DNA from 4 places in the Blautia sp. HCN-20427 genome. Region 3 is predicted to be linked to each of the others. Evidence: riboswitches for the same ligand, from Rfam matches in the RefSeq annotation. Region 3 holds a riboswitch; each other region holds the start of a gene.
The links. Region 3 has a riboswitch for thiamine pyrophosphate ahead of thiS (sulfur carrier protein ThiS). Riboswitches for the same ligand answer to the same signal wherever they lie in the genome.
Positions count from the first base shown of each region.

Region 1: another riboswitch for thiamine pyrophosphate. It lies ahead of thiC (phosphomethylpyrimidine synthase ThiC); the one in region 3 lies ahead of thiS (sulfur carrier protein ThiS).
Region 2: another riboswitch for thiamine pyrophosphate. It lies ahead of WKT17_RS00470 (thiamine-binding protein); the one in region 3 lies ahead of thiS (sulfur carrier protein ThiS).
Region 4: another riboswitch for thiamine pyrophosphate. It lies ahead of thiD (bifunctional hydroxymethylpyrimidine kinase/phosphomethylpyrimidine kinase); the one in region 3 lies ahead of thiS (sulfur carrier protein ThiS).

Region 1 covers NZ_JBBKBX010000021.1:37,393-42,353, reverse strand. The annotation lists gene WKT17_RS12695 (adaptor protein MecA) at 31-807, shown strand; gene WKT17_RS12690 (DUF1858 domain-containing protein) at 863-1,063, opposite strand; gene WKT17_RS12685 (DUF362 domain-containing protein) at 1,283-1,453, shown strand; gene WKT17_RS12680 (MerR family transcriptional regulator) at 1,544-2,008, opposite strand; TPP riboswitch at 2,123-2,224, shown strand; gene thiC (phosphomethylpyrimidine synthase ThiC) at 2,334-3,641, shown strand; gene dnaB (replicative DNA helicase) at 3,685-4,961, opposite strand, start outside.
Region 2 covers NZ_JBBKBX010000001.1:91,148-96,108, reverse strand. The annotation lists gene WKT17_RS00480 (glutamine--tRNA ligase/YqeY domain fusion protein) at 1-803, shown strand, start outside; gene pdxR (MocR-like pyridoxine biosynthesis transcription factor PdxR) at 835-2,265, shown strand; TPP riboswitch at 2,298-2,409, shown strand; gene WKT17_RS00470 (thiamine-binding protein) at 2,494-2,790, shown strand; gene WKT17_RS00465 (ABC transporter permease) at 2,759-3,523, shown strand; gene WKT17_RS00460 (ABC transporter substrate-binding protein) at 3,543-4,556, shown strand; gene WKT17_RS00455 (ABC transporter ATP-binding protein) at 4,573-4,961, shown strand, end outside.
Region 3 covers NZ_JBBKBX010000002.1:97,935-102,895, reverse strand. The annotation lists gene WKT17_RS01585 (DUF6110 family protein) at 1-142, opposite strand, end outside; tRNA gene WKT17_RS01580 (tRNA-Leu) at 447-529, opposite strand; gene WKT17_RS01575 (diaminopimelate decarboxylase) at 617-1,894, opposite strand; TPP riboswitch at 2,084-2,188, shown strand; gene thiS (sulfur carrier protein ThiS) at 2,299-2,493, shown strand; gene thiF (thiamine biosynthesis protein ThiF) at 2,493-3,128, shown strand; gene WKT17_RS01560 (thiazole synthase) at 3,165-3,935, shown strand; gene thiH (2-iminoacetate synthase ThiH) at 3,948-4,961, shown strand, end outside.
Region 4 covers NZ_JBBKBX010000004.1:24,090-29,050, forward strand. The annotation lists gene fliB (flagellin lysine-N-methylase) at 1-996, opposite strand, end outside; gene thiD (bifunctional hydroxymethylpyrimidine kinase/phosphomethylpyrimidine kinase) at 1,066-2,535, opposite strand; TPP riboswitch at 2,585-2,691, opposite strand; gene WKT17_RS03245 (arsenate reductase family protein) at 2,702-3,061, opposite strand; gene WKT17_RS03250 (bacteriohemerythrin) at 3,073-3,495, opposite strand; gene WKT17_RS03255 (GNAT family N-acetyltransferase) at 3,555-3,962, opposite strand; gene WKT17_RS03260 (DUF1284 domain-containing protein) at 4,009-4,437, opposite strand; gene WKT17_RS03265 (biotin transporter BioY) at 4,434-4,961, opposite strand, start outside.

The sequences.
Region 1 (4,961 bases), on a different contig from region 3:
TAGATAAATAACCAGACAGGATGTGATGTTATGAAAATAGAAAAAATAAATGAAAATCAAATACGCTGCACACTTACCAGAGCTGATTTGGAAGAGCGGCATATTCGTTTAAGCGAACTGGCTTACGGAAGTGAAAATGCCAAAAGTCTCTTTCGCGATATGATGCAGCAGGCTAACCTGGAATTTGGCTTTGAAGCAGACAATACCCCTCTGATGATTGAGGCCATTCCCGTATCTGCAGACAGCATTATTTTAATTATTTCCAAGGTAGACGACCCAGAAGAACTGGATACACGTTTTTCCAAATTTACTCCTCTGGGCAATTCCGGAACATCGTCTGAGGAAGCCCCTCCGGTGGAAGTAGAAGGTGCAGACGATATTCTGGGTATTTTCCAGAAAATTTATGAGGCAAAATCCAGAGCCATGGAACGCAAAAAGAAAGAAAGAAATTCTGAAGAAACTACAAAAGAGACAAAAAAGACTGAGATTTCTGAGGAAACTCCGGTTTCCGTAAATTTAATGCGCGAGTACACATTCCGGAATCTGGATACTGTCATTGAAGCCGCTCACGGACTGAATAATTTTTTCCAAGGTTTCAGCGCTTTGTATAAAAACGAAAAGGACGGTACCTATTCACTGATACTGCGTCAGGAGAAAACCCTGCCGGAAGATTTCAACAAAGTATGCAACATACTTTCCGAATATGGAAGCGGTACCTCTTTCTCCCCGGCCAAGCAGGCTTATCTGGAGGAGCACGGCGGTTGCATGATTCCGCAAAATGCACTGACACAGCTGACAAAAATCTAAGATGCAAGCAAAAAACCTCCGCAGCAGAATCTCTGCCCGGAGGTTTTTCACATTTTTATTTATTTTCCAGAAAATCGTTAATCTGAGCAACTAACATATTTCCGTCAATTCCGTGAACCATAGCTGCTTCTGCCAGTGATTCTCCCTGTGCGGAAGGACAGCCGATGCAGTGCATGCCTGCTCTCATAAGAATCGGCACAATATTTTCATCTAAACGAAGCAGTTCACCAATTGTCATATCTGGTGTTACTTTCATGGGTAATTCCTCCTTAAAATTTTCTATTATCTTATTATAATCTCTTTTCTCATTATATTCAACTGTTTTTCTCCATTTTACGCTTCCCTTTTTTCCCCTGTATGCACAAAAAAATCCTGCTATGTTTCTAAATTAAGACTTGTATTATAGAAATAAATATATTAGAATAACCCTAAGAACTGAATCGCAAGGTTCAGAATATATAAGGAGGGTACAATCATGGCATACGTTATTACAGATGAATGTGTAAGCTGCGGAACATGCGCTGGTGAATGTCCAGTGGAAGCTATTTCCGAAGGTGATGACAAATACGTTATCGACGCTGATACATGCGTTGACTGCGGAACATGCGCTGGTGTTTGTCCTACAGAAGCTATCGTAGAAGGCTAAGATTTACATAATACAGAAACATCTATGATGTTTTGTATCATGAAGCGTATACGAAGAGGCAGGAATTTTCGTGATTCCTGCCTCTTCGTTTTATTTTTTCTGAAAAAACCGTTTCTTTTTCTGCCCTTCCTTCTCCACAGCCGCTGCCGCTTCCCGCCTGTACTGCTGGCAGCTGCGGATTCGCTCATCCAGTCTTTTATACCTCTCTTCCCCGGAATTTTTTTCCTGAAGCCTGTCCGTTACAAGTTTACTGATAATTTCCATAAATTCCCTTGATACGGAAAGGGTCGCTGTTCTATGTTCAGGTTGTTTTTTCTCTGCCTGATTTTTATAAAAAAGGGTTGTCAGTTCTCCTATTTCTTTCAGTGCATACCCTTTTTTCTTTAGTTCTCTAATACTCAGAAAAACCTGAATATCCCATCGGGTGTAGTATCTGTGTCCCATTTCGTTTCTTCCAATCGGAAGGCACAGTTCTTCTTCCCAGTACCTGAGCACATGGGATTGAATTCCCAGAAAGTGAACTGCCTCCGAAACCGAATAAATGGCCTTCTGCATATACTGACCCCTTTCTTTGTTTCTCCTAATTATTATAACAAACCCCTGTTAAATTGCAAGAAAATACGTTCGACAAAAACTGTTGACAACTACTTAAAGCGGTGCTAAACTGATAAAAAATAACCAGGGAGCCCCATGGGCTGAGAGGAAGTTTGGCTTCGACCTGTATTACCTGATTTGGATTATGCCAACGTAGGGAGTTTACACATACTGATTTTATATGTCTGTGCATCCTTTCGGCACAGACTTTTTCTTTTTTGTGGAAAATGGCTGTGCCGCAGGTTCGGATTCTCTGGTTTAAAAAATAAAAGATTGGAGAAAACCTATGACTTACACTACACAAATGCATGCCGCAAGGCAGGGTATCATCACAAAGGAAATGGAACTTGTTGCCGAAAAGGAAGGTATCTCTCCCGAAGAACTGCGTCAGTACATGGCAGAGGGAAAAGCCGTCATTCCGGCCAACAAACTGCACAAATGTCTAAATCCCAACGGCGTGGGCTCTATGCTGAAAACGAAAATCAATGTGAATCTGGGAACTTCAAGGGACTGGAAAGACGTTGATATGGAATTGCAGAAGGTACAAAGCGCCGTGGAAATGGGTGCAGAATCCATTATGGATTTAAGTTCTTACGGGGATACCAGAAAGTTCCGCCGGAAGCTGACTCAGGAGTGCCCTGCCATTATTGGAACTGTACCGATTTATGACGCTGTGGTTTACTACCATAAACCATTAAAAGACATCACCACACAGGAATGGCTGGATATTGTAGAAATGCATGCCAAAGACGGCGTGGACTTTATGACTATTCATGTGGGTATCAATAAAAGCACTGCCTGCCGTTTCAAAGAAAACAAGCGGCTTACCAACATTGTTTCCAGAGGGGGCTCTATTATCTTTGCCTGGATGGAAATGACCGGACTGGAAAATCCGTTTTATGAACACTATGACTGGATTCTGGATATCTGTCAAAAATACGATGTGACTTTAAGCTTGGGAGATGCCTGCCGTCCCGGCTGTATCGCAGATGCCGGGGACATTTCCCAGATAGAAGAACTGGTGACACTGGGCGAGTTAACCCGACGGGCCTGGGAAAAGAATGTACAGGTCATTATCGAGGGGCCGGGGCACATGCCTTTAAATCAGATTGAAGCCAATATGAAAATCCAGCAGACCGTATGTCAGGGTGCACCTTTTTATGTACTGGGTCCTCTGGTGACAGACATTGCACCGGGATATGACCACATTACAGCTGCCATAGGCGGCGCTGTAGCAGCTTCCCACGGTGCATCTTTCCTGTGCTATGTCACTCCCGCAGAACATCTGCGTCTGCCGGACGAACAGGACGTAAAAGAAGGGATTATCGCTTCTAAAATAGCGGCCCATGCTGCGGACATTGCCAAAGGAATCCATGGGGCTTCTGACTGGGATTATGCCATGAGCACGGCTCGAAAAAGGCTGGACTGGGAAGAAATGTTCCGGCTCAGTATGGACCCGGAAAAAGCCAGACGCTACCGGGCAGAGGCCAAACCGGAAAAAGAAGATACCTGCAGTATGTGCGGAAACTTCTGCGCTGTAAAAAATATGAACCGGATTCTGGAAGGGGAAATTGTCAGCATCTATGACGAGTGATACCGGATATTCCAAGAGGCAGCCGCATGAAAGCGGCTGCCTCTTATTTTTTCATATTCACAAATTTCGTATAATTCGGCATCCAAACCAGATTTACGGTACCAATAGGACCATTTCTCTGTTTTGCAATGATGATTTCCGCAATGTTTTTGTTCTCGGAATCTTTATTATAATAATCATCACGATAAATAAACATAACCACGTCCGCATCCTGCTCAATGGCCCCTGACTCTCGCAAGTCTGAAAGCATGGGTCTGTGGTCGGGACGCTGCTCTACTGCACGGCTCAACTGGGAAAGAGCCACCACCGGTACATGCAGTTCTCTTGCCAGTGCCTTTAGAGAACGGGAAATCTCTGAAATTTCCTGCTGTCTGGACTCGCTTCTTCCGCTCCCCGTCATCAGCTGCAGGTAGTCGATAAAGATAATGCCCAGATTGTGTTCCATCTTATATTTTCTGCACTTGGAACGCAGTTCCGAGATAGAAATACCAGGTTTATCATCAATAATCAGGTTTGATTTTCCGATAATATTGGCGCCTTCAATCAGCTTCGCCCATTCCTCGTCTTCCAGATTACCGGTTCGAATATTCTGGGAATCCACCTTGGATTCCAGAGCCAGGAGACGGTTTACCAACTGCTCCTTTGACATTTCCAGACTGAATATAGCCGTTGTCACATCGCTGTGAAAGGCCATATACTGGGCAATATTCAATACAAAAGCCGTTTTTCCCATAGAAGGTCTGGCCGCCACCAGAATCAAATCCGAAGGCTGAAATCCCGACATCTTATAATCCAAATCGATAAAACCTGTGGGAATACCGGTAACGCTGCCCTGGGTTCTGGAAGCCTTCTCGATTTTTTCAATGGCGTTTAACACCACCTGGCGGATAGGCACAAACTCTTCACTTCCCCTATTCTGCACCAAGTCAAAGATTTTTTTCTCCGTCACTTCCAGAATGTCCTGAGTCTTCTCTTTGCCCAGATAGCAGGCATTGCTGATTTCCTCTGTGGTCTTAATCAGTTTCCGTAGCATGGATTTCTCTGCTACGATTTCGGCATAGTATTTTACATTGGCTGAGGTGGGAACTGCTGCCAGCAAATCCCGGACAAATTCCATGCTGGAAATTTCCGGCGGCAAATCCTTTTCTTTCAGTCTCTCCTGCAATGTTACAAGGTCAACTGCTTTTCCCTCGTCATGAAGCTCCACCATGGCCTCAAACACGATACCATACTGCTGCTGGTAAAAATCCGCCCCTGTAATCATCTCCGACGCCTCTACAATAGCGTCTCTGCTCATAATCATAGAGCCGATGACCGACT
Region 2 (4,961 bases), on a different contig from region 3:
GTCTGGTATCCATTGCGGCTCTTAGAAGACGGGGCTTTACACCGGAATCCATTCAGAAATTCGTAGAGCTCTGCGGTGTCTCAAAGGCGAACAGTTCTGTGGATTACGCTATGCTGGAATACTGTATCCGCGAAGATTTGAAGATGAAAGTGCCTCGTATGATGGCTGTTTTAGACCCGGTAAAACTGGTTATTGATAACTATCCGGAAGGCGAAATCGAGTACCTGGAAGTGCCCAATAACATGGAAAATCCGGAACTGGGCAGCAGAAAAGTGCCTTTCGGAAGAGAACTTTACATTGAAAGAGAAGACTTTATGGAAGTTCCGGTAAAGAAATACAAACGTCTCTATCCGGACAATGAAGTGCGCCTCATGAATGCGTACTTTGTGACCTGTACAGGCTGCGAAAAGGATGAAGAGGGAAATGTAACGGTTATCCACTGTACGTATGACCCGGCCTCCAAAGGCGGAAATTCCCCGGACGGAAGAAAAGTCAAAGGAACGATTCACTGGATTTGCGCTGAGACAGCCGTAGAGGCGGAGTGCCGTCTGTATGAGAATATCGTAGATGAAGAAAAAGGCGTATACAATAAGGAAGACGGAAGTTTGAACCTGAATCCGAATTCTCTTACGGTAGTCAAAGGCTGTCTGGTAGAGCCGGAACTTGGAAAAGCAGAGGCTTACGACCGGTTCCAGTTTGTGAGAAACGGATTTTTCTGTGCGGACTGCCATGACAGCAAACCGGGAGCGCCGGTATTTAACCGCATTGTGTCTCTGAAGAGTTCTTTTAAACTGAATCAGTAATGATTAAGATGTTATACGAAAAGAGGAGCCTGTGAACGAATTACTAATTCCTCTGGATACAAAAAGCAAAGTGCCGATTTACGAGCAGATTTGTGACTATATCAAAAGGGCTGTGCAGCAGAAGCATTTAATGCCGGGAGAAAAGCTGCCTTCGTCCAGAGCCTTTGCCAGATGTCTGGCTGTGAGCCGAAGCACCGTAGATTTGGCTTATGACCAGCTGGTATCCGAAGGGTATATTGAGTCCATTCCCTGCAAAGGCTACTATATCTGCGAAATAGACAGTCTCTACGTTCCCGGCAGGAAGAGGACAGAAGAGTGGAAAACAGAAAAAGAGAATCCCTCTAAAAGGGCAGCGGGAGAACAGAAAACCTGTGCCTATGATTTTTCTTTAAACGGCATAGCGCCCGGCGGTTTTCCTCACAATATCTGGAAAAAGCTGGCAAGGCAGGTGCTCTCAGAGGATGACGATACCTTGTTTCAGCTGGGAAATCCCTGGGGAGAATATGGATTTCGCAGCGCAGTAGCGGAATATCTGTATCAGGCCAGAGGCATGCGGTGCCGCCCGGAGCAGATTTTAATTGGAGCAGGAAACGATTATCTGCTGATGCTCCTGGGAACCATTCTGGGGAAAAACCGTGTGATTGCCATGGAAGACCATACCTACCTGACTGCATATTACGATTTTCTGCACATTGGGTATGAGGTAAAAGCGGTGAAGCAGGACGAAAGCGGTATGTGTATCTCCTCTTTGAAAGATTCCGGTGCACAGATTGCCTATGTGATGCCCTCTCACCAGTTTCCCGCAGGCACGGTTATGCCCCTGAAACGCCGTATGGCACTTCTGGACTGGGCAGAGGAAGCGGAAAATCGCTACATCATTGAGGATGATTACGACAGCGAGTTCCGTTACCGCGGAAAGCCTATTCCGGCTCTGCAGGGATTTGACAGGGGCGGGCGTGTGATTTATATGGGAACTTTTTCCAAATCCATTGCCCCGTCCATTCGTGTCAGCTATATGGTTTTGCCGGAGTTTCTGGCAGAGCAGTATGCAGAGCGGAAAAGTCCTTTTTCAGTAACCGTGTCCAGAGCAGACCAGAAGATACTGGAGTTATTCTTAAAAGAAGGAGGATATGAGCGGCATTTGAACCGTATGCGGGCTGTCTATAAAAGCAAGCATGACAAAATGGTGAAAGTTCTGCGGGATATGGGGGATATCTGTACTTTTTCGGGAGAATATGCGGGACTTCATCTGGTACTGGAATTCACAAACGGGCTGACAGAAGAGGAGGCAGTTTTGCGGGCAGAAGCGGCCGGTGTTCAGGTCTACGGATACTCGGAATACGGCATAGAAAGCAGCAAGATAAAAAAAGAACCGGAAAGAAAGGTACTTCTGGGCTATGCCTGCATGACCGAAGAAGAAATCGAAAAAGCCATGAGGAAATTGAAAGAGGCCTGGGAATAAGTATTGACAGAAAATTATAAATACAGTAAACTGAACGTTGCAAGGGGAGCTGGAGCAAGTCCGGCTGAGAATAAAACCACATTCGTTTTAGACCCTCATACCTGATTCGGATAATGCCGGCGTAGGAAGCATTTTGTAAAATCTGCAGGTTCAGATACAGACATGAATCCCATCAGGTACTCCCTGGTGGGATTTTTTATACAGAAAGAGAATAAGGAGGAAGGAAACATGAACGCAAGCGTAGCTATCCAGACTTTGCCGGAGGCAAAAGACGACGAGGAATTAATCCGTATTGTAGACGAGGTGATTGCCTATATTAAAAGTACGGGAAATAATTATTATGTAGGCCCTTTTGAGACAACCATTGAGGGAGACTATGACGAACTCATGGACATTGTAAAGGAATGTCAGCATATTGCAGTGAAGGCAGGAGCGCCGTCTGTAGCTGCTTATATTAAGGTCAGCTACAAGCCGGAAGGAGATGTGCTTACCATTGAAAGAAAAGTCTCAAAACACCACCAGTAAAATCTGGACCGTGTCGGCTCTGGCTGTACTGCTGGTGCTTTGGCAGGCGGTTTCCATGGCCGGGCTGATTCCCAACTTTATGCTGCCCTCCCCGGTGGATGTGGGGAAGGCTTTTGTGGGGGATTTCGGGCTTTTAATGGAAAATGCAAAGGTAACGCTTTTGGAGGCGGCTCTGGGACTGGCCTGCGGTATTGCCGTGGGTTTTCTCATGGCGGTAATCATGGAGCGGTTTGAAAAGCTGTACAAAGCCTTTTATCCTTTAATTGTTCTGACCCAGACCATCCCTACGGTGGCCATTGCGCCCCTTTTGGTGCTGTGGTTTGGATATGAAATGCTGCCAAAGGTGATTCTCATTGTGGTGGTGACTTTTTTTCCTATTACCGTAGGACTTTTGGACGGTTTTGGGTCTGCGGATAAAGATATGATCAATCTCATGCGTTCCATGGGGGCAGGAGAGTTTCAGATTTTTCGTTATATTAAGCTGCCGGGAGCCATGAGTCACTTTTTTGCCAGTCTTAGAATTTCCGTGTCGTATTCCGTAGTAGGCGCTGTGATTTCTGAATGGCTGGGAGGCTTCAGCGGTCTTGGGGTTTACATGACACGGGTAAAAAAAGCATTTGCTTATGACAAAATGTTTGCCGTGATTTTTCTCATTTCCATTATCAGCCTGCTTCTTATGAAGCTGGTGGAAATTCTGCAGAAAAAGGCCATGCCCTGGGAAAATGTGAAATAAGACAGAGGAGAAAAGATACATGAAAAAGAAATATTTTGCGACGCTTTTGTGCGCGGCAGTTCTCACAGCTTTTACAGGCTGCGGGGAATCCGGCGATCTGAAAGAAGAGAAGAAAGCAGAAAATAAAACAGAAAATCTGACTTTTGTACTGGACTGGACACCGAATACAAACCATACCGGTCTGTATGTGGCCAAGGAAAAGGGATACTTTGAAGATGAGGGGCTGGAAGTGGAAATCGTACAGCCGCCGGAGGACGGTGCAGACGCCCTGGTGGCGTCGGGAAAAGCCCAGTTGGGTGTTTCCTTTCAGGATACGATGGCACCGGCGGTAGCGGGAGAAGACGCACTTCCCAATACAGCCATAGCTGCTGTTGTACAGCACAACACTTCCGGTATTATTTCCAGAAAAGGGGAGGGCATGGACCGTCCCAAGGGACTGGAAGGGAAAAAGTATGCCACCTGGGACGCTCCCATTGAAAAAGCCATGATGAAAAACGTGGTGGAGGAAGACGGAGGGGATTTCAGTAAAGTGGAACTGATTCCAAGCACAGTGACGGACGAGGTATCCGCACTGAAGACAAAGTCCGTGGACGCTATCTGGGTGTTTTATGCCTGGGCTGGTGTAGCTACAGAAGTGGCAGGTCTGGATACAGACTACTTTGCGTTTAAAGATATCAATCCGGTATTTGACTATTATACACCTGTAATTATAGGAAATAACGAATTTCTGGAAAAAGAGCCGGAAACGGCAAAAGCTTTTTTGAGAGCGTTGAAAAAGGGGTATGAATTTGCCATTGAAGACCCGGATGCGGCAGCAGACATTCTCTGTGAGGCTTCACCGGAACTGGATGTGGAACTGGTAAAAGCCAGCCAGAAATATTTGGCTGACCAGTATAAGGCGGAGGAAGAACGCTGGGGATATATCAGCCCCGAGCGGTGGAACGCTTTTTATAACTGGCTGAATGAAAACGGCCTGTCAGAAACAGAAATACCGGAAAATACAGGATTTTCCAATGAGTATCTTCCGGAATAAGAAAGGCGGCAAAAAAATGGCACAGCTTGAAGTTTCCCATGTGACAAAATCCTTTGACGGCAGGAAGGTTCTGGAGGACGTGTCCATCCGTCTGGGGGAGAAAGAACTGGTGGCTCTTTTAGGCGTCAGCGGCGGCGGAAAAACAACACTTTTTAATGTGATTTCCGGTATCTTAAAGCCGGACAGCGGACAGGTGTTTTTAGACGGGGAGGAGATTACAGGCAGTCCGGGGAAGGTCAGCTATATGCTTCAGAAGGATTTGCTTCTGCCTTACCGCACCATTGAGGACAATGTGGCCCTGCCTCTGATTATCAGGGGGGAGAAAAAGAAGGCGGCGAGAAGTCAGGTGCAGCCCTATTTTCAGGAATTTGGGCTGGAAGGGACTCAGAAAAAGTACCCGGCTCA
Region 3 (4,961 bases):
CTTTTGCTCTTAATACGGCTGCAGTAGCCTGCACATAAGCTTTTTTCGCGTCCTTGCTTCCCAGAATCTTAACTCCTGCTGTTCCAAATAAAACTCCGCCTGCAAAAAGTGCCGCTTTCTTCATTAATTCTGTACTTATCATCTTCAAATCCTCCTGTATTTATTTGTGCTTGTAACCTGTGTAAAATGTCATTCCAAGGCAGAAAAGCATCGCCCATGCCCAAAACCTGTGCTTCTTCATTTTTTCCACTCCTTTTCCATTTTACATATTTTCTAAATCAAGGGTCTTTGATAGTTGCATAAGCCAACCTTTGATTTCAAAATACTACCACCCACTGTTTTTTTTGTCAATATCTGTCAGAAAAAATAACAGAAAACAGAAAGAGACTGAACCCCTTGATTTTAGCGGATTTCAGCCTCTTTCTATTTTCCTTCATTCATAAAACTGCCGGCAATGGGACTTGAACCCATACGTGGTTGCCCACAACAGATTTTGAGTCTGCCTCGTCTGCCATTCCGACACGCCGGCATTTCCTAACGGAACAATAGATATCTTAGCATAACTCTTTCCAAATTGCAAGCATTTTTTTGAATTTTAAATTCATTTAATCCAATTCTACTGATTGCAGTCCAGCTTCTTATAAAAATCAAAGCAGTCAAAGGTTGCAAAATAATCCTTCGGTGTCTCTGCCCTGCGGATTAACTGGGTGCTTCCGTCCGTTTTCAGCAGAATTTCCGCAGATTTCAGCTTTCCATTGTAATTATATCCCATGGCAAAGCCGTGGGCACCAGTGTCGTGAATCACCAGCAAATCTCCTTTGTCAATTTTCGGAAGCATTCTGTCCACTGCAAACTTATCATTGTTTTCACACAGGGAACCTGTCACATCGTATTTGTAATTACACGGCTCATGCTCTTTCCCCATAACGGTAATATGGTGATAAGCCCCATACATAGCCGGGCGCATAAGGTTTACCGCACAGGCGTCCACTCCAATATACTCCTTGTGGGTATGTTTCTCGTGAATGGCCTTTGTCACCAGACAGCCGTAAGGCCCCATCATAAAGCGCCCCAGCTCGGTGTAGATAGCCACATCTCCCATGCCTGCCGGAGTGAGCACTTCTTCATAAACTCTGCGCACCCCTTCTCCAATCACACGGATATCGTTAGGTGTTTCTTCCGGTCTGTAGGGAATGCCCACACCGCCGGACAGATTAATGAAGCAGATCTTTGCCCCGGTTTCTTTTTCCAGACGCACCGCCAGTTCAAAGAGGCGCTTTGCCAACATCGGATAGTATTCATTTGTCACTGTGTTGCTGGCCAGGAAAGCATGAATACCAAATTCTTCCACTCCCTTGCTTTTCAGAATCCGGAAAGCCTCAAAAATCTGCGCTTCCGTCATGCCGTACTTGGCCTCTCCCGGATTGTCCATGATTCCGTTGCAAACCTCAAAAACTCCGCCCGGATTATAGCGGCAGCTCATACGCTTCGGCAGTGTACCAATGGCTTCTTCCAGGTACGCAATGTGGGTAATGTCATCTAAATTAATGGTAGCGCCCAGTTCGTTGGCATACTGAAATTCCTCCGCCGGAGTGTCATTAGAGGAAAACATAATGTCCTCTCCCACACAACCCATGGCTTTGGAGAGCATCAGCTCTGTATAAGAAGAACAGTCACAGCCAAAGCCGTACTCTCTTAAAATCTCAATCAGGAAGGGATTTGGTGTTGCCTTTACCGCAAAATATTCTTTAAACCCTTTGTTCCATGCAAAAGCCTCCTTCATGGCCTGCGCATTTTCCCGGATACCTCTTTCATCATATAAATGAAAAGGGGTCGGGTATTCCTTTACAATTTCTTCCAGCTTTTCCTTTGTCACAAATGTCTTTTTTTCCATATATATTCTCCCTTAATGGATTTCTGCTTTTCTGTTTTTATCTGACGAACCTCATTATACGAAAATGTGTCTTGCTTTTCAAGTCATTCCCCTGTCTTTTTTTATTTTTTAACGTATTGACGTATTCCAGTCAAAAATCCACAGAAAACCTTTGCAATTTTACCAGTCCTGTTGTATAATGAACGAAATAAAAACAGACGGGAGCTTGTATGACAGGCTGAGAGGAAGGTATGACCTTCGACCGATAACCTGATTTGGATAATGCCAACGTAGGGACGCCTGAGAACCACATATGTGAAAATATGCAGCGGGAAGTTACCGAACTTGGTAGCTTTCCGCTTTTTGTTTTCCTAAAAACGGATATACAATTCTCCACAAGCCAGGCTCCCAGATGGAGGTGAAAAATGGTAATAATCAACGGAACTTCCCTGCCTATGGACGGCAAAACGCTGTCCGAATATCTGGAAATGTCCAATTACAATCCCCTGCGCATTGCAGTGGAACGCAATGGCCACATTGTTCCCAAAGCAAAATACAATGAAATCACGCTGACAGACGGCGATGTGCTGGAAATTGTCAGCTTTGTAGGAGGCGGCTGATGATACCCACAAAAGAAGAATGGAAAAAGGCCCTGGAAGAACGCCACGGCCAAACCTTGCAGCAAAAATTTGCTTCTGCTTCTGTGGCCGTATGCGGACTGGGGGGACTGGGCTCTAACATTTCCCTCTGTCTTGCAAGAGCCGGAATCGGCAGACTGATTCTCATCGATTTTGACCGGGTGGATATCACCAATCTCCACCGCCAGCAGTACAAGGCCCATCAGATAGGCATGTACAAAACAGAAGCCCTTGCGGAAAATCTCCGGGAAATTGCGCCTTATCTTTCTTTAGAACTGCATACAGAGACCATGACCGAAGAAAATACCCCACAATTGCTGCAAAACGCCCAGATAATCTGTGAAGCCTTTGACCGGGCGGAAAATAAGGCCATGCTGGTCAACCGCGTACTGGAAACCATGCCGGAAAAATTTCTGGTGGCAGCTTCCGGAATGGCCGGAATTTCCAGCGCCAACTCCGTCCGGACCCGCCGGATTACTTCCCGTTTCTATCTCTGCGGAGACGAAAGCAGCGACACAGGCAGCGGGCTGGGGCTTGTCTCCTCCCGGGTCATGTGCTGCGCCGCCCATGAGGCGCACATGGTACTGCGGATTCTGGCAGAACAGACCGAACCCTAAGGTACAACACCAAACATACAGAAAGAAGGTACATTTATGAACAACGATACGCTTATCCTCGGAGGACGCGAATTTCATTCCCGTTTTATTCTCGGCTCCGGGAAATACTCCCTCAAGCTCATTGAAGCAGCCGTAAAGGATGCGGGTGCAGAACTGATCACTCTGGCTGTCCGCCGGGCCAATACCAAAGAAGAAGAAAACATTCTGGATTATATTCCTGAAAACGTTACCCTGCTTCCCAATACCAGCGGCGCCAGAAATGCCGAAGAAGCAGTGCGCATTGCCCGTCTGGCAAGAGAACTGGGCTGCGGAGACTTTGTAAAAATCGAAATTATGCGGGATTCCAAATATCTGCTGCCGGATAACCAGGAAACCATAAAAGCCACGGAAATTCTGGCAAAAGAAGGCTTTCTTGTCATGCCTTACATGTACCCGGACTTGAATACCGCCAGAGACCTGGCTAATGCCGGCGCTGTCTCCATTATGCCTCTGGCTTCTCCCATTGGTTCCAACAAAGGACTGGCCACCAGGGATTTTATCGAAATTCTCATTCAGGAAATAGATTTGCCTGTCATCGTAGACGCCGGTATCGGACGGCCTTCCCAGGCCTGTGAAGCCATGGAAATGGGCGCTGCCGCCATTATGGCAAACACGGCTCTCGCCACAGCCGGAGACCTTCCTCTCATGGCTTCTGCTTTCCGCCAGGCCATTGAAGCCGGACGAAAAGCCTACCTTTCAGGACTTGGCAGAGTTCTTACAAGAGGCGCTTCTGCATCTGACCCGCTCACCGGTTTTCTTCACGATTAGGAGGCGGCAGTCATGGAAAACGAATTTTTAGTGGACTCTCAGTATCTCTCTGAACAGGCGCTGGCAAAGAAACACCGTCTGGAAACAGACCCTTCTTTTCGGAAAAGCCACATGGAATATCTCCCCGGCATGGAGCAAATCCAGTCTGATGTATGCGAAAAAGTCATGAGCCAGGTGGCTTCCTATGATTACACCCACTACACAGCCAAGGATGTCCGGGCAGCCCTGTCCCATCCGGTCTGTTCCCTGGAAGATTTCAAGGCTCTGCTCTCTCCCGCCGCCGAGCCTTTCCTGGAAGAAATGGCCCAGAGAGCGAGACAGGAAACCAGCCGCCATTTCGGCAATACCGTGTATCTGTTTACCCCTCTTTACATTGCCAATTACTGCGAGAATTACTGCGTATACTGTGGTTTTAACTGCTATAACCATATCCACCGCATGAAGCTGACTATGGAGCAGATTGAAAAAGAAATGAAAATCATCGCAGACAGCGGCATGGAGGAAATCCTCATTCTCACAGGTGAAAGCCACTCCAAAAACGATATTTCTTATATCGGGGAAGCCTGTAAACTGGCGCGAAAGTATTTCCGCATGGTTGGGCTGGAAATTTATCCGGTAAACACCGACGAATACCGCTATCTTCACCAATGCGGCGCGGATTATGTCACGGTGTTCCAGGAGACCTATGACAGCGACAAATACGAAACCCTGCATCTCATGGGGCATAAACGCGTGTGGCCTTACCGCTTCGATGCACAGGAACGGGCCTTAAAAGGTGGTATGCGGGGTGTTGCTTTTTCCGCACTTTTAGGACTTTCTGACTTTCGGAAAGACGCCCTGGCCAGCGCCCTGCACGTTTACTATCTGCAGCGGAAATATCCCCATGCGGAAATGTCCCTCTCCTGCCCCAGACTGCGGCCCATTATCAACAACGACAAAATCAACCCTCTGGACGTGCATGAAACCCAGCTTTGCCAGATTCTCTGTGCTTACCGGATTTTTCTTCCTTTTGTGGGCATTACAGTA
Region 4 (4,961 bases), on a different contig from region 3:
CTGCAGCCATTTTGCGAAACAAAGTTCATCTATCCAGAAGACGCTGAACACAGCCAGAACCATTTTGGTATACACCATATCGTCATAAACAGCGCCGCAGAAATAAGTATAGACAAAAAATATAAGAATCTGTTCCTGATAAATTTCCCAGTTTTCCCTTTCCTTTTCTTCTATGTACTGCAGAAATTTTCCACGCTTTTTCTCATAAGAAGACCTTCCTTCTCCGTATAATTCAGCTTCCAGACAGGACAGGTTTCCCTCCCATTCCGTGCGCAGCACTTCCAGTCTGCGCAAGTCTTTCAGCATAAACTGCATACTCTCAAAACGAATTTCTGAACGTTTTTCAGGTTTTCTATCTTTTATTTTCTTATCTGCTTTCTGCAGTTCTTCCGCAAAATCCACTTCAAAAAGTATGCCTTCTTCCAAAGCATTCTGGAAGAGCTGTGTTATGTGCAGACATAGGAAAACTCGCTTTCTGATACTGTATTTCCGATTTTGAAGGATTTGAAAAAGATACGTTCGCACCTCTTCCAGCTTTCCGAAAAGCAGAAAATCAAAGTCTTCATAATCTTCCTCTATTTCTTCCAAATCGTCCTCTTCTTCCAGAAATTCCACTCTGGATTTGCAGCCCAGAATCATTTCTGCTGCCACAGGACAGGAAAGAGACAGGGACAGCTCCCGCAGGTTTTCAAATTCCTCTGTGTGCCTTGGATACTGCCTGCAGGTTTCGCACAGTGAGGAGGGGCCCAGTTTCCTATAGATATCGCACAAATTCTTTTCATTTAAAAAGCTGCAGCGCTTTTCATACTGCTCAAAGGCTCCCACAGACCAATCAATAGAGTTCAGAAGACGGATACCGAAATCTCCCTTCACCCGACTGTAGGTTTCCAGAGATTCCTCATCTATGAATATCTGCCAGCCTGCACAGCAGGTATCCGGACATTTGTCAGCCGTGCAGACAAAATCCTGATAATAGTGGGGTTTTCTGTAATACATAGTGAAAATGTTCCTTTCTGCTTTTCTCGTAGTATTCTCAAAAAAGAATACCACTGCCCCACCCCTTTTTCAAGTTTCCTTCATGTATTTCTCAAAAATATTTTCCACATTTTCTTTTCTCAACGCATACATATGATTCAGCGGCCCGCTGCCGTTTCCCAGGTTCAACTGTGCCCGCAAGGCTCCGGTAATGTATGCTTTTGCCCTTCTGACGCTCTCCGGCACATCATAACCTTTTGCCAGATTACAGGCTATGGCAGAAGACAGCGTGCAGCCAGTGCCGTGTGTATTGGGATTTTCCACTTTTTCTCCTGGATACCAGATAAATTTTCCTTCAAAATACAACAAATCATCTGCCGTCTCCTTTAAATGTCCGCCCTTTAAGAGCACAGCTCCCTCCATGCCCTCTCCAATGATTTGCGCCGCTTTTTCCATATCTTTTCCTGTATGAATGTTCATTCCTGTCAGAATTTCCGCCTCTAAGAGATTGGGGGTCACCACATCAGCCAGCGGAAACAGTTCTGCCTTTATTGCCTTCTCTGCCTCTTTCTGCATAAGAGTTCCCCCACTGGTAGCTGACATGACCGGATCCGCCACAATATTTTCGGCTTCATATTCCCGCAGTTTTTCTGCAATGGCATGGATAATCTGGCTGTCTGAAACCATACCGATTTTCACAGCATCCGGACAGATATCCTGGAAAATACAGTCCAGCTGCTTTGCCACAAATTCCGGCGGTACGTTCTGAACCCCGTAAACTCCGGTAGTGTTTTGTGCAGTCAGGGCAGTAATGGCTGTCATGGCATACAGACCGTGTGCAGTAATGGTTTTTATATCGGCCTGGATACCTGCTCCGCCGCTGGAATCTGAACCTGCAATGCTCAGAACTTTTTTCATACTCCTTGCCGTCATTTCTTCTGAAAGTTCCCGCAGCCGCCTGCAGGCCTCTTTTATATTTTTCTGTCCGTAAATCCCGGAAACCACAGCAACACCGGAAACGCCGCTGCCTTTTAATTCCATCAGATTACTTTCTTTCACGCCTCCGATAGCTACCACCGGAATGGAAACGGCCCGGCAAATGGCCTGCAGCTCTTCTCTTGCAACAGGCTTTGCGTCCTTCTTGGTAGAAGTTCCAAATACAGCTCCCACGCCCAGATAGTCTGCACCCAGAGCTTCTGCTTTTCTGGCATCCTCCACAGTCCGGCAGGACACACCAATGAGTTTATCCGGCCCCAGTATTTCTCTGGCTTCCAAAAGCCCCATGTCCTTCTGCCCCAGATGAACACCGTCCGCCTGCACCTTCCTGGCAATTTCCACGTTATCATTAATCACAAAGGGAACTTTGTATTTTGCTGCTAACTGCCGGATTTTTACGGCTTCTTTGAAAAATTCTTCTTCTGCTAAATGTTTTTCCCTCAGCTGCAAAAAGGTAACTCCTCCTTCCAGAGATTCTTCCACCTGTTCTTCAAAAGACTTTTCTCCCACCCAGGTTCTGTCTGTCACTGCATAAAGCTGCATATCTTCTTTTTTACATTTCATGTCTTTTCCTTTCTTTCGGAGACGTAAAAACCGGGAAACGTCAGCACGTCTCCCGGTTTTCACATCTCCCTACGCTGGCATTACCCATATCAGGTTAAAGGGTCGAAGTTTGAGCACTTCCTCTCAGCCCGCCTACGGGCTCCCCTGACTGCATATGAAATTGTTTTTATGCATTTTCCAGCTTTTCTGTCCATTCTTTCTCCTTAAAGCCGGGAAGTGCAAAATCTTCGCCCACCAGAATCGGACGCTTCACCAGCATCCCATCTGTGGACAGAAGTTCCAACTGCTCTTCTTCTGTCATGGAAGGCAGTTTGTCTTTTAAATGAAGTTCTTTGTACTTATTCCCGCTGGTATTAAAAAATCTCTTTAAAGGAAGTCCGCTTTTTTCATACCATTCTCTTAATTCTTCCTTGGAAGGTCTGTCCTCCACAATATGGCGCTCTGAAAATTCCGGATTTCTCTCTTTCAGCCATTTTTTTGCTTTCTGGCAGGTGGTACATTTTGGATATTCCACAAATAATAACATAATTTTGATCCTTATAATCTCTCTGCATTCGATGCCATGAATTTGTACTCCGCTACAGAACGGTCAAAGCCTTTGATGTGGTCAAAGAGCCAGTCCACAACATTTTTCTGTACCTGTGCAACAAAAGCTTCTGTAGGACCTTCTTCCTCTTCCAGCATTTCCTGTAATTCTTTTACTGCTTTTTTGAATTCCGCATGTTTTTCCTTATGTTCTTTGATACCCGGATATTCCATTTCTTCCTGCAGTTTCTCCTCTGCACTAAAGTGAAATTCTGTATAGTCCAACAGGTAATCCAGCATTTTTACTGCTTTAATTTTACCCTGTCCGTCTTCACAGCTTTCCAGAAGCTGGTTAATTCTGCCAATCAGTTCTTTATGCTGAGAATCTATCATCTCATTTCCTGTTACTAATGTTTCATCAAATTCTGCTCTCATAGTCTTAAACCTCCTCTGTGATTAGCTATAGTGTACCACATTTTTTCCGGTTTTCCAATCTAAATTTCCTTTTCCAGAATCACTTTCTGACACCGAAGTCCATAATTTCTGTAAAATTCCAATACCGATTGATTGAAATTCCACGCTGTCAGTTCCAGTTTAAAAATATTCCTGCGTCTGGCTTCCGCTTCTGCCTCTATAAGCAGCAGTTTTCCGATACCCCGGTTTCTATATTTTTCGTCCACGCAAATTGCCTCCACATAGGCTCTCTGCCTTTTTCTGGTAATACTGCCTCCTCCGGCTGTATGATACTTTATCTCACACATGCCCACCATTTTTCCGCTTACGCTGGCTGCCAAAAACAGGATTTCCGGGTTAGCCATGTCTTCTGCAAACTGCTCCAATGTATAAAAATGCTGCACATCTTTATAAATATCCGGTCTGGCCTGGCTGTGCAAATCATGCACCTGCTACATAAATCCCGCGATTTCTCTGTAGTCCTCTTTCTCCGCCTTACGAATCTTTGGCTGTTCCTTCGTATCCTCCATATCTCTCCTGCTCCTTCCTCCTGCAAATTTCACCCCACTGGCAATGCCCACAGATTCCCTCCCGTCTGCCTGGCTTCAGAATACTCTTCTCCACCAAATGAAAAAACTCTTCCCAGGAAATGACACAATTTTCTTCCAGTCCACATGCAAGCAGCACCTTTCGGTCATATTCTTCCACTTTATCCTGGCTAATGCAGATATCTTCCCTTAAATTTGGACATTTCTTACATAGAATATCCCCTGTTGTCACAATTTGCAAGATTGGATTCTGCTCCATGCCTGCCAGAACGTTTTCCATATGCGCTGTAAATCCGTCACTATACCCTTTTCCCTCAAAAAAAGCAAGGCACATACCATGATGTGCCCGCAATCTGAGAAGCCTTTCTTCTCTCATCTTCTGATAACGCCTCCCAGTCTCTTTGTCAAAACCATTGCCAACAAAATTTTCAGCAAATCCGGAATAATAAAAGGAATGACACACCAGCCTAATACTGCGCCGATTCCCACTGGACCTGTCTGGCTGGTATACACGACCAGAAACCACAGAGTTCCTACGGTATAGCAGGCCAACAGTCCTGCAAGCATGGAAAAGAACAGCGCTGCCTTTCCTCTTCCGAAGAATTTTTCCATCCCCCACATCACCAGTGCAGAAACCAGAAATCCCACAATATATCCTCCGGTAGTTCCTGCCAGAACTCCAATTCCTCCTGTAAATCCTGCAAACACCGGAATTCCTATGATGCCAAGCAATATGTAAATCAAAACCGCCATGCTGCCTCTTCTTCCGCCTAAAATTCCCACAGCAGTAAAAACTCCCATAGTCTGCAGTGTAAATGGCACCGCCGCCGGAATGGAAATCCAGGAGCATACTGCAATTAATACTGCAAAAATACTCACATAAACCAAATCTTGTGTCTT